Linked DNA regions of Geobacillus stearothermophilus ATCC 12980. The protein of the gene in region 1 interacts with the protein of each later gene in a pairwise test. Links are inferred from orthologs where the notes say so. Each region holds a gene or a part of one and is shown in the gene's direction. Other genes may lie near its edges.

What was found.
Region 2: the proteins of tpiA (region 1) and pepT interact in binary tests that used the Escherichia coli proteins (3 or more experiments, as listed by UniProt). The link is inferred for Geobacillus stearothermophilus ATCC 12980 from one-to-one orthologs.

Annotation. Positions count from the first base shown.
Region 1 is NZ_CP128494.1:2,456,561-2,462,827, reverse strand. What follows is about bases 2,267-5,003. They hold tpiA (triose-phosphate isomerase), read left to right. Parts: upstream 2,267-3,122; coding sequence 3,123-3,884; downstream 3,885-5,003. Other genes in these bases: gpmI (2,3-bisphosphoglycerate-independent phosphoglycerate mutase), read left to right, coding at 3,877-5,003; QSJ10_RS13460 (phosphoglycerate kinase), read left to right, coding at 2,267-3,061. Outside these bases: QSJ10_RS13470 (sugar-binding transcriptional regulator), read left to right, coding at 1-705; gap (type I glyceraldehyde-3-phosphate dehydrogenase), read left to right, coding at 748-1,755; more of QSJ10_RS13460, read left to right, coding at 1,877-2,266; more of gpmI, read left to right, coding at 5,004-5,412; eno (phosphopyruvate hydratase), read left to right, coding at 5,454-6,267. UniProt on the Escherichia coli protein: Involved in the gluconeogenesis. Catalyzes stereospecifically the conversion of dihydroxyacetone phosphate (DHAP) to D-glyceraldehyde-3-phosphate (G3P).
Region 2 is NZ_CP128494.1:1,430,166-1,436,606, forward strand. Bases 1,625-4,535 are described here. They hold pepT (peptidase T), read left to right. Parts: upstream 1,625-2,417; coding sequence 2,418-3,653; downstream 3,654-4,535. Other genes in these bases: QSJ10_RS07735 (OsmC family protein), read right to left, coding at 3,983-4,408. Outside these bases: QSJ10_RS07715 (sulfite oxidase-like oxidoreductase), read left to right, coding at 1-580; QSJ10_RS07720 (ECF transporter S component), read right to left, coding at 623-1,207; glycerol-3-phosphate 1-O-acyltransferase PlsY, read left to right, coding at 4,604-5,197; QSJ10_RS07745 (RsmF rRNA methyltransferase first C-terminal domain-containing protein), read left to right, coding at 5,227-6,441. UniProt on the Escherichia coli protein: Cleaves the N-terminal amino acid of tripeptides.

The DNA of each region.
Region 1 (6,267 bases):
GGCATTCCGCGGGTGATTGTCGTTGCCGGGGATAGCGACCGTTCCCCTTGGGTAAAAAAAGAAATGGGTAGAGCGTGTGTCGCCTGCATGAAGGAGCTGCTTGAGCCCGGGGACATCGTCGCCGTGGCCGGCGGAACGACGATGGCGGCGGTCGCGGAGATGATGACGCCGGATTCGAAGCTTCGTGATGTGTTGTTCGTGCCGGCGCGCGGCGGCCTTGGCGAAGATGTCGAGAATCAGGCGAACACGATTTGTGCGAAAATGGCGGAAAAAGCGATGGGCCGCTATCGGTTGCTGCACGTGCCTGACCAGCTGAGCGATGAAGCGTACGCGTCGCTTGTCGAAGAGCCGGCGGTGAAAGAAGTGCTTGAGCTCATCCAATCATGCCGCATGGTCGTCCATGGCATCGGTGAAGCGGTGACGATGGCCAAGCGGCGGAAGACGCCGCCTGTAGAGATGGAGAACATCATCGCCCGCCATGCGGCCGCCGAGGCGTTCGGCTACTATTTCAACGAGTACGGCGACGTCGTCCATAAAGTGAAAACAGTCGGCATTCAACTTGAACACCTCCCGCATGTCGAGCATGTCATCGCCGTCGCCGGAGGGGCGTCGAAGGCGAAAGCCATTCGCGCGTACATGAAACGGGCGCCGCACTCGATATTGGTGACGGACGAAGGAGCCGCAAAAGCGTTCGTAGGGGAGTAATCTCCCTTGCTGATACAATCCAATCGCAAGGAGGAAAATAAGATGGCAGTCAAAGTGGGAATCAACGGATTTGGCCGCATCGGACGCAACGTCTTCCGCGCGGCATTGAAAAACCCGGACATTGAAGTGGTGGCGGTGAACGATTTAACCGATGCGAATACGCTTGCTCATTTGTTGAAGTACGACTCTGTCCATGGCCGTTTGGATGCCGAAGTGTCAGTGAACGGCAACAACTTGGTCGTCAACGGCAAAGAAATCATCGTCAAGGCGGAACGCGATCCGGAGAACTTGGCGTGGGGCGAGATCGGCGTTGACATCGTCGTTGAGTCGACCGGCCGCTTCACGAAACGCGAAGACGCCGCCAAACATTTGGAAGCGGGTGCGAAAAAAGTGATCATTTCCGCCCCGGCGAAAAACGAAGACATTACGATCGTCATGGGCGTCAACCAAGACAAATACGATCCGAAAGCCCATCATGTCATCTCGAACGCGTCGTGCACGACGAACTGCTTGGCGCCGTTTGCCAAAGTGCTGCATGAACAATTCGGCATCGTCCGCGGCATGATGACGACCGTTCACTCGTACACAAACGACCAACGAATTTTGGACTTGCCGCATAAAGATTTGCGCCGGGCTCGCGCCGCGGCCGAATCGATCATTCCGACGACGACCGGGGCGGCGAAAGCGGTCGCGCTCGTTTTGCCGGAATTGAAAGGAAAGTTGAACGGCATGGCGATGCGCGTGCCGACGCCGAACGTATCCGTTGTCGACTTGGTGGCGGAATTGGAAAAAGAAGTGACGGTCGAAGAAGTGAATGCCGCGTTGAAAGCAGCAGCTGAAGGCGAGCTGAAAGGCATTTTGGCCTACAGCGAAGAACCGCTCGTGTCGCGCGACTACAATGGCAGCACCGTTTCGTCGACGATCGACGCGTTGTCGACAATGGTCATTGATGGCAAAATGGTGAAAGTCGTTTCGTGGTATGACAACGAAACGGGCTATTCGCACCGCGTCGTCGACTTGGCTGCCTACATCGCCTCGAAAGGGCTGTAAAACCAGCTTGGCGCTGAGTTTTCCGCCTGTTCAAGTCTATAATAGGAAAATGGAGGGGAGCGGGGAAATGATCCCCACTCCTTTTCCTTGTCCAAACTGTAGCCAAAAGGGGGCACGAACGATGAACAAGAAGACGATCCGCGACGTTGATGTGAGGGGAAAGCGCGTCTTTTGCCGCGTCGATTTCAACGTTCCGATGGAGCAAGGCGCTATCACCGATGACACGCGCATTCGCGCCGCACTCCCGACGATCCGCTATTTGATCGAGCACGGGGCGAAAGTCATTTTGGCGAGCCACCTCGGCCGCCCGAAAGGAAAAGTGGTCGAAGAATTGCGTTTGGATGCCGTTGCGAAGCGGCTCGGCGAGCTGCTTGAACGGCCGGTTGCCAAAACGAATGAAGCGGTCGGCGATGAGGTGAAAGCGGCGGTCGACCGTTTGAACGAAGGCGATGTGCTCTTGCTTGAGAACGTCCGTTTTTACCCTGGCGAAGAGAAAAATGATCCCGAGCTCGCCAAAGCGTTTGCGGAGCTTGCGGATCTATATGTCAACGATGCGTTCGGCGCCGCCCATCGCGCTCATGCGTCGACGGAAGGCATCGCCCATTACTTGCCGGCGGTGGCCGGATTTTTGATGGAAAAAGAACTTGAAGTGCTTGGCAAGGCGCTTTCGAATCCGGACCGCCCGTTTACAGCGATCATCGGCGGGGCGAAAGTGAAAGACAAAATCGGCGTCATCGACAATTTGCTTGAAAAAGTCGACAACTTGATCATCGGCGGCGGACTGGCGTATACGTTCGTCAAAGCGCTCGGCCATGACGTCGGCAAGTCGCTGCTTGAGGAGGACAAAATCGAACTCGCCAAATCGTTTATGGAAAAGGCGAAAGAAAAAGGCGTCCGTTTTTATATGCCGGTGGACGTGGTCGTCGCCGACCGGTTTGCGAACGACGCCAACACGAAAGTCGTGCCGATTGACGCGATTCCAGCCGATTGGTCGGCGCTTGACATCGGCCCGAAAACGCGCGAATTGTACCGCGATGTCATTCGCGAGTCGAAGCTCGTTGTCTGGAACGGCCCGATGGGCGTCTTTGAAATGGACGCGTTCGCCCACGGGACAAAAGCGATCGCCGAAGCACTGGCGGAAGCGCTCGACACCTATTCGGTCATCGGCGGCGGGGATTCGGCGGCGGCGGTTGAGAAATTCGGCTTGGCCGACAAAATGGATCATATCTCCACCGGCGGCGGCGCTTCGCTCGAGTTTATGGAAGGAAAACAGCTGCCGGGTGTCGTCGCACTCGAAGACAAATGACCCACGGCGCCGGATTTGGCGCATGGCGGCTGACTCCGCCCATTGAAAGGAAGGGTGAACGATGAGAAAACCGATCATTGCAGGCAACTGGAAAATGCATAAAACATTAGCGGAAGCGGTTCAATTTGTCGAGGACGTAAAAGGGCACGTGCCGCCGGCCGACGAAGTCGATTCCGTCGTTTGCGCGCCGTTTCTCTTTTTGGATCGGTTGGTGCAAGCGGCAGACGGCACGGATTTAAAAATCGGGGCGCAAACGATGCACTTTGCCGATCAAGGGGCGTACACAGGCGAAGTGAGCCCGGTCATGCTGAAAGACCTCGGCGTCACGTACGTCATCCTCGGCCATTCGGAGCGCCGGCAAATGTTCGCCGAAACAGATGAGACCGTGAACAAAAAAGTGTTGGCCGCCTTCACCCGCGGGCTTATACCGATTATTTGCTGCGGTGAATCGCTTGAGGAGCGGGAAGCGGGGCAGACGAACGCGGTTGTCGCCTCGCAAGTGGAAAAAGCGCTCGCCGGCTTGACGCCGGAACAAGTGAAGCAAGCGGTCATCGCTTACGAGCCGATTTGGGCGATCGGGACGGGCAAATCATCAACACCGGAAGACGCCAACAGCGTCTGCGGCCATATCCGTTCGGTTGTTTCGCGCCTGTTTGGCCCGGAGGCGGCGGAAGCGATCCGCATTCAATACGGCGGCAGCGTCAAACCAGACAACATCCGCGACTTCTTGGCGCAACAACAGATCGACGGCGCCTTAGTCGGCGGGGCGAGCCTCGAGCCGGCTTCATTCTTGCAATTGGTGGAGGCGGGGCGTCATGAGTAAAAAACCGGTTGCGCTCATCATTTTAGACGGATTTGCGCTGCGCGACGAAACGTACGGCAATGCGGTCGCTCAGGCGAACAAACCGAACTTTGACCGCTATTGGAACGAATACCCGCACACAACGCTCAAGGCGTGCGGCGAGGCGGTCGGGCTTCCGGAAGGGCAGATGGGCAACTCGGAAGTCGGCCATCTCAACATCGGCGCCGGGCGCATTGTGTACCAAAGCTTAACGCGAATCAACATTGCCATTCGCGAAGGCGAGTTTGACCGAAATGAAACGTTTTTGGCGGCGATGAACCATGTGAAACAACACGGGACAAGTTTGCATTTGTTCGGCTTGCTTTCCGACGGCGGGGTGCACAGCCATATTCACCATTTGTACGCCCTCTTGCGCTTGGCGGCGAAAGAAGGCGTGAAGCGCGTGTACATCCACGGCTTTTTGGACGGCCGCGACGTCGGCCCACAAACAGCGCCGCAATACATTAAAGAACTGCAGGAAAAAATCAAGGAATATGGCGTCGGCGAAATCGCGACGTTATCGGGCCGCTACTACTCGATGGACCGCGACAAGCGGTGGGACCGCGTCGAAAAGGCGTATCGGGCGATGGTGTACGGGGAAGGGCCGACGTACCGCGATCCGCTCGAGTGCATCGAGGACTCGTACAAACACGGCATTTACGACGAATTCGTCCTGCCGTCGGTCATCGTCCGCGAAGACGGCCGGCCGGTGGCGACGATTCAAGACAATGACGCGATTATCTTCTATAATTTCCGCCCTGACCGGGCGATCCAAATTTCAAACACGTTTACGAACGAAGATTTCCGCGAGTTTGACCGCGGCCCGAAACATCCGAAGCATTTGTTCTTTGTCTGCTTGACCCATTTCAGCGAAACGGTGAAAGGGTACGTGGCGTTCAAGCCGACGAACTTGGACAACACGATCGGGGAAGTGCTGTCGCAGCACGGACTGCGCCAGCTGCGCATCGCCGAGACCGAAAAATATCCGCACGTGACGTTTTTTATGAGCGGCGGCCGCGAAGAGAAATTTCCAGGCGAAGACCGGATTTTGATCAACTCGCCGAAAGTGCCGACGTATGACTTGAAGCCGGAAATGAGCGCCTATGAAGTGACCGATGCGCTGCTCAAGGAAATTGAAGCCGATAAGTACGATGCGATCATTTTGAACTACGCCAACCCGGATATGGTCGGCCATTCGGGCAAGCTCGAACCGACGATCAAGGCGGTGGAGGCAGTGGACGAATGCCTCGGCAAAGTCGTCGATGCCATTTTGGCCAAAGGCGGCATCGCCATCATCACCGCCGACCACGGCAACGCCGATGAAGTATTGACGCCGGACGGCAAGCCGCAAACGGCTCATACGACGAATCCGGTGCCGGTCATCGTGACGAAAAAAGGCATCAAGCTTAGAGACGGCGGCATCTTAGGCGATTTGGCGCCGACGATGCTCGATTTGCTCGGCTTGCCGCAGCCGAAAGAAATGACGGGGAAATCGTTGATTGTCAAATAATGATGATCTTGAGAAAACGATACGAAAAGGAGTGTGTTCCCATGTCTGCCATTATCGATGTCTACGCTCGCGAAGTGCTCGATTCGCGCGGCAACCCAACCGTAGAAGTGGAAGTGTATACAGAAGAAGGCGGTTTCGGCCGCGCCCTGGTGCCAAGCGGCGCCTCGACTGGGGAATATGAAGCAGTCGAACTGCGCGACGGCGACAAAAACCGCTACCTCGGCAAAGGGGTGTTAAAAGCGGTCGAAAACGTCAACGAAATCATCGCGCCGGAAATCATCGGCCTTGAAGTGACCGACCAAGTGGCGATCGACCGCGCGTTGATTGAGCTTGACGGCACGGAAAACAAAAGCAAACTTGGCGCCAACGCCATTTTGGGCGTTTCGCTTGCCGTGGCCCGCGCGGCGGCGGACGAGCTTGGTTTGCCGCTGTACCACTACTTAGGCGGCTTTAACGCCAAAACGCTGCCGGTGCCGATGATGAACATTTTAAACGGCGGCGCGCATGCGGACAACAACGTCGACATTCAAGAATTTATGATCATGCCAGTCGGGGCGGAAAGCTTCCGCGAAGCGCTGCGCATGGGGGCGGAAATTTTCCACAGCTTAAAAGCGGTGCTGAAATCGAAAGGCTACAACACCGCGGTCGGCGATGAAGGCGGCTTCGCCCCGAACTTGAAATCGAACGAAGAAGCGCTGCAAACGATCATCGAAGCGATCGAAAAAGCCGGCTACAAACCGGGCGAACAAGTGATGCTCGCCATGGACGTTGCTTCATCCGAGCTGTACAACAAAGAAGACGGCAAATATCATCTTGAAGGCGAAGGCGTTGTGAAAACGTCGGAAGAAATGGTCG
Region 2 (6,441 bases), 1.0 Mb from region 1 along the record:
GGAAAAATGGCCGATTTTGCATGAAGGCGATGTGTACGAATTCGATGAAGCGGCGTGGAATTTCCGATTGTTCGGCAATGTGAAAGAGGAAGTGACGCTGTCGTATCAGGAAGTGATGCGGCTGCCGAAGACGATTTCGACCGTGGATATGCACTGCGTGACGACGTGGTCGAAATTTGATACGACGTTTGAAGGCATCGCTTTCCGCGAGTTTTTGCGCTTCGTCGATCTCGATCCCGACGTGAAATATGTGAAAATTTACGGCTACTTAAACGGCGACCGTTTCGGCTATTCGGCAAACTTGCCGCTTGACGCGCTGATGGGCGACGATGCCTTGTTTGTTTATCGATGGAAAGACAAGCATCACGACTGGCAGGACATCTCGCCGAAGCACGGCTATCCGCTCCGGTTCATCCCGCCGGCGACATTTTATTTATGGAAAGGGGCGAAATGGGCGTCCGGCATCCGCTTTATGAAAGAAGATGAGCCGGGCTATTGGGAGGAGCGCGGCTATTCGATGACCGCCAATCCGTTTAAAGAAGAACGGTTTGCCGAGTGGGTGCCGCGGATTCGCTTTTGACAAACGCAAAAAAGCGAGGGAAAAACCCTCGCTTTTTGTTTCTCAAGCGGCTTGGCGAGATGCCGCCTGTTTGTCAAGCCAAGCACGAAGACGCCAAAAGAGAAGCTGAAATACGATGGCCGCCATCGCTCCTTTGACGGCGTTAAACGGCAAAATCGCCGATACCACCAACGCCTTCGCTTCCGGTGCGCTCATCTGCGGAGCGCCGAGGAAAAGCGTATACGCCGGCAAAAAGACGTAGTAGTTGAGCACGCTCATGACGAGCGCCATCGTCAATGTTCCCGCCGCCAGCCCCAGCAGCAAGCCTTTTTTCGATGCGGATTTCCGATAAATATAGGAAACCGGCAAAAGGAACGCCACCCCGGCAGTGAAGTTGGCGATCTGGCCGACCGGAACGCCGGTCGCGCTGCCGACGAACACGTAGTTCAGCACGTTTTTCAATAGTTCGACCGCCACACCGGCGAGCGGGCCGTACAACAAGGCGGCGATGAGCGCCGGGATGTCGCTGAAGTCAACAAGCAAAAAGTTCGGAAACGGCGGCAGCGGAAAGTTGAGCATCATGAGCACATGCGCCATGGCGCCCAACACTCCGATGCTGACAAAGGCGCGGATGGAAATGCGTTTCATCCTATTTCGCGCAGGAGACTCCCACTTCAACGACCAAAGGGAGTAAGTGGGAGAGGAATGCGCGTCCCCCCCTTTCTTTTGTGTATGATATAATAAAGGCGTGGAGAAAACCGTTCAATAAAGGCACTCCAATCACGGCTACTCGATGTATGGAGTTGGTTACAGGAAACGTTGTAACCGTAAAACATCGAGCGTAGGTCCGTCTGTTGTGTGTGGAAGCCAAGTACTGCCAACAGACACACCGAGAGAATCGGTAACGATGCAGGCATGACCTGCGTCGTTGGGTAGTCGTCAACCTGCCCCCTGATGCAACCCCAAGTCAAGGAAGGAGGACGAAGTCCGTTTGCACTTCTGGGGAGTTGCAAGCCCCCACTTCAAGCGTTAGCGAAGTGGGGGTAGTTGACGCTTGTTCTCCTCCCCTTCTCGTGATTCATCCTCACAAGAAGAAGGCTGCAGCTGCGAGCGCCAACAAAAACTCCCTTAAACCGAACAAGGCTTAAGGGAGAAAAAGGGTGTGCGCAACTAGACGTTCGCATGCGCCAAAACGAACGCCGGCAAACCTTCATCTTCTCCCATCCAGACTATACTGTCGGCTCCGGACTTGCACCGGATCCTGCCTTGCGGCTCGCGGGCTGAGAGGCGAAGCGCCTCATCACCGCCGGTCGGGAATTTCACCCTGCCCCGAAGATGAATCGTTTTTCATTTTTAATTATTCTGATGAGTTTAGCATACAATACTGTTTTCAATTTGTCTATGTTTTTTGCTCACAGCTTGATTATTCCCGCATCGAAAGAGAATCTCCCGGTTCAAGCACCGGTGGGGCGACTTGAACCAAATCGGCGTATTTCAATCCCGTCCCCGTGTTGAGCACGACGACCGTCTCCCCGTCGCGAATCCAGCCGCTCTCGCGCAATTTTCGGACCGCCGCAAACGCCGCCGCTCCTTCCGGGCAAACGAACGCCCCTTCGAGCTCCGCCACCGTCCGCTTCTCGGCCAAAATCGCCTCATCGCCAATGGTTTGACGCCCAATTCCTTCGCTTTCGAAATCCCAACCGCCTCGCCGGCCGCGGAAAACTCGTGCACCGCATGGCGCTCCCTCTTTCCCTGTTGGAGATCGCATATGATAAAATAAACACGGAACCGCTCCGCTGCATTGGAGAAGCGATTCACGCATTCACCCAACACTCATACATAAAAAGGAGATGAACAAATGAAACAAGAATTGATCGAACGCTTCATCCGCTACGCCAAAGTGAATACCCAGTCCGATCCAGAAAGCAGCACATGCCCGTCGACTCAAGGGCAATGGGAGCTGGCGAGAATGCTCGTCGAAGAGCTGAAGTCGATCGGCATGGAAGACGTCACAGTCGACGAAAACGGCTACGTCATGGCGACGCTGCCGGCCAATACGGACAAAAACGTGCCCGTGATCGGCTTTTTGGCTCATATGGACACCGCTCCGGAGTTTACGGGAGCCAACGTCAACCCGCAAATCATCGAACAGTACGACGGTGGCGACATCGTGTTGAACAAAGAACAAGGCATCATCTTGTCGCCAAACGATTTCCCGGAGCTCGCCGGCTACAAAGGGCATACACTGATTACAACCGATGGGACGACGCTGCTTGGCGCCGATGATAAAGCCGGAATCGCCGAAATTATGACCGCGATGAACTATCTCATCCAACACCCGGAGATCAAGCACGGCAAAGTGCGCGTCGCCTTTACCCCGGATGAGGAAATCGGCCGCGGACCGCACAAATTTGACGTTGCCAAATTCGGCGCCCAATTTGCCTATACGGTCGACGGCGGGCCGCTTGGCGAATTGGAATACGAAAGCTTTAACGCCGCGGAAGCAAAAATGACGATCAAAGGAAAAAACGTCCACCCAGGCACGGCAAAAGGAAAAATGATCAACTCAATCAAAATCGCCATGGAGTTCCAACAGCAACTGCCAGCCGATGAGGCGCCGGAACATACCGAAGGATACGAAGGGTTTTACCATTTGCTTTCATTCCAAGGGAGTGTAGAGGAGACGAAACTTCACTACATTATCCGCGACTTCGACCGTGAACAGTTCGAGGCTCGCAAAGCGAAAATGAACGAGATCGCCGCTTCGCTTGCACAAAAATATGGAAACGACCGAATCACACTCGAAATCAACGACCAATATTACAACATGCGCGAAAAAATCGAGCCGGTGCGCCACATTGTGGACATCGCCCACGAAGCGATGACGAACTTGGGCATTGAACCGAAAGTGAAACCGATCCGCGGCGGCACAGACGGGTCGCAGCTCTCCTACATGGGGCTGCCGACGCCGAACCTTTTTGCCGGCGGCGAAAACTTCCACGGCCGCTACGAATACATTTCCGCCGATACAATGGTGAAATCGGCCGAAGTGATCGTGGAGATCATCAAGCTGTTCGAGCAAAAAGCATCTTGATCTACGGAAAACCTTTCTTGAACGATCTTTTTTCGATCGTCCAAGCACAAGCGGCTGCAAGCCCGCCCGTTAGGAGTAAAGAAAAGGTGTCCCGAGTCTTTTGGGGACACCTCCGCCTCCCGCTGTTTCAAATAGGCAGCCAAATAATCAGCCCGTCCGAACGCGAAGAAAAGCGGGACGGCAAGGCGTCTATCCAAACGACTGATCGCCGTTATTCGTTCGAACACAAAAAAGGTGTTCCGCCAACGATCGGAACACCTTTTTCATCGTTTTGCCATTCCGTGCTATGCCACGCGAAACAAACATGAACGCCACGTTCTTTTCTTTGGTTAGATCGTCTCCTTCCCGCGCACGCCGTTGATCGAATAGCTCGCTGTAATGGCGGCATTTAACGAATGGGAAACGGAACAATATTTTTCTTTTGACAACCGAATGGCACGGGCGACTTTGTCTTCCGGCAAGTCGCCTTCGAGCGCATAATGAATATGAATGTCGGTAAACCGCTTCGGGTGGTCATCGGCGCGCGTTCCTTCGACTTCCATCGAAAACGCGCGGACGTCAAGCCGCATTTTCCGCAAGATCAAAACGATGTCAATGCCGGTGCAGCCGGCCAAGGCGTGAAGCAACAGTTCCATCGGCCGGGCGCCGGAATCGTTGCCGCCAACGTCTTTCGCGGCGTCGATCGGAATGGTGACGCCGGAAGCGCTTTGGCCGCTGAATGACATGTTTCCGTTCCACGTGACGGTCGTTTTCATCACAGCCGCTCCTCTCTTCTCTGCGTTTGCTGCGGGACGAATGAACTCGTCCGTCCCTGCCTGCTTTTCAGTTTACCGGTTATCATGTGGAAATGCAAAACAACCGCTTTTCTTCATTTCCAGTCTACCGTTTTAACCGGCGCATGATAAAATAGAAACATGCACAAACTTGTTGAGTAAAGGGTGTTTGATTCGATGACCGCACTCATTTTGCTTCTTTCTTATCTTCTCGGCTCGATTCCGTTTGGCCTTCTTGTCGGGAAAATCGGCTACGGGATCGACATCCGCGAACATGGAAGCGGCAATCTCGGGGGAACGAACACGTTCCGCGTGCTTGGGGCGAAAGCGGGCACGATCGTCATTGTCGGGGATATGTTGAAAGGAACGCTGGCGGCGAGCTTGCCGATGTTTTTTTCCGTCCCCGTGCATCCGCTTTTGGCCGGAGCGGTGGCAGTCGTCGGCCATATGTATCCGGTGTTCGCCAAGTTCCGCGGTGGCAAGGCGGTGGCGACATCGGGCGGGGTGATGCTGTTTTATTCGCCGTTGTTCTTTTTGTCGCTCATCGCCGTGTTTCTTGTCGTCTTGGCTGTTTCACGCTACGTCTCGCTGTCATCGATGGCCGCGGCGCTGTACGCGGTCGTGTACACCGTCTTTTTCACGGACGACATTCCATTGACGGTGGCAGTGTTGTTGCTGGCTTCGTTTATCTTTTATCGTCATCGCGCCAACATCAAGCGCATCTTGAACAAAACGGAGCCAAAAGTGAAATGGTCAGGCAAAGCCTCATGACAACGGACGGAGAAAGGAGATTTGCTGCGTTGAGATTGCCGGAAGCATTTGTCGCGAAAATGAAGAAGCTGCTTGATGAAGAAGCAGACGAGTTTTTCGCTGTGTATGAAAACGAAAAAATCAACGGCTTGCGCGTCAATCCGTTGAAAACCGACCCGGGCGCATGGGTCAAAACGGCGCCCTTTTCCCTTTCCCCGGTGCCGTTTTGCCCGACCGGGTTTTATTATGAACCGGACGAACAGCCGGGAAAGCATCCGTACCATGCGGCCGGCCTGTATTACATTCAAGAACCGAGCGCGATGGCGGCCGCCGAGGCGCTGCAGCCTGAGCCGGGGGATACGGTGCTTGACTTGTGCGCCGCCCCTGGCGGGAAAACGACCCAGCTTGGCGCGATGATGAAAAACAGAGGGCTGCTTGTCGCCAACGAAATCCACCCGAAACGGGTCAAAGCGCTTGCAGAGAACGTCGAACGGTTCGGCTTGACGAACACCATCGTCGTCAATGAAGCTCCCGAAACGCTTGCCGAGCGGTTTCCGGGCTTTTTTGACAAAATTTTAGTGGACGCTCCGTGCTCGGGGGAGGGCATGTTCCGGAAAGAAGAAGAGGCCGCCTCGTTTTGGAGCCCGGCCTATGTGGAAGAATGTGCGGCAAGGCAGCGGCGCATTTTAGAAAGCGCCTATGCGATGCTGAAAGAAGGCGGCATTCTTGTCTATTCAACATGCACGTTCTCTCCGGAGGAAAACGAGCAAACGATAGAATGGCTGCTCGAGACGTACGATGATTTGCGGTTGCTGCCGATTGCGAAAATCGGTGGCATCGAGCCGGGACGGCCGGAATGGACGAAAACCAATCGATCCGATCTCGTCCACGCCGCCCGCCTTTGGCCGCATCGCCTCAAAGGGGAAGGACATTTTGTCGCCAAGCTGCAAAAACAGCGGCCGACTCCACCTTGGAGCGGGCGGTGGGCGAAAGCGAACGCGCCAAAAGCGGCCGTCCGATTGTACCGCCAATTTGAACAGCAATCGTTGCAAACCGTGCAGCACGGAACAATCCTCTCGTTTGGCAGCCATTTGGCCATGCTCCCGGACCGATGCCCGGATTTGTCCGGCTTGAAAGTGGTGCGCGCTGGCCTTCATCTTGGCGAGGCCAAAAAGGAGCGGTTTGAGCCGAACCATGCCCTTGCCTTGGCGCTGCGGACAGAGGAAGCGAAACATGTGCTTGACCTATCGAGCGCAAGCCGCGAA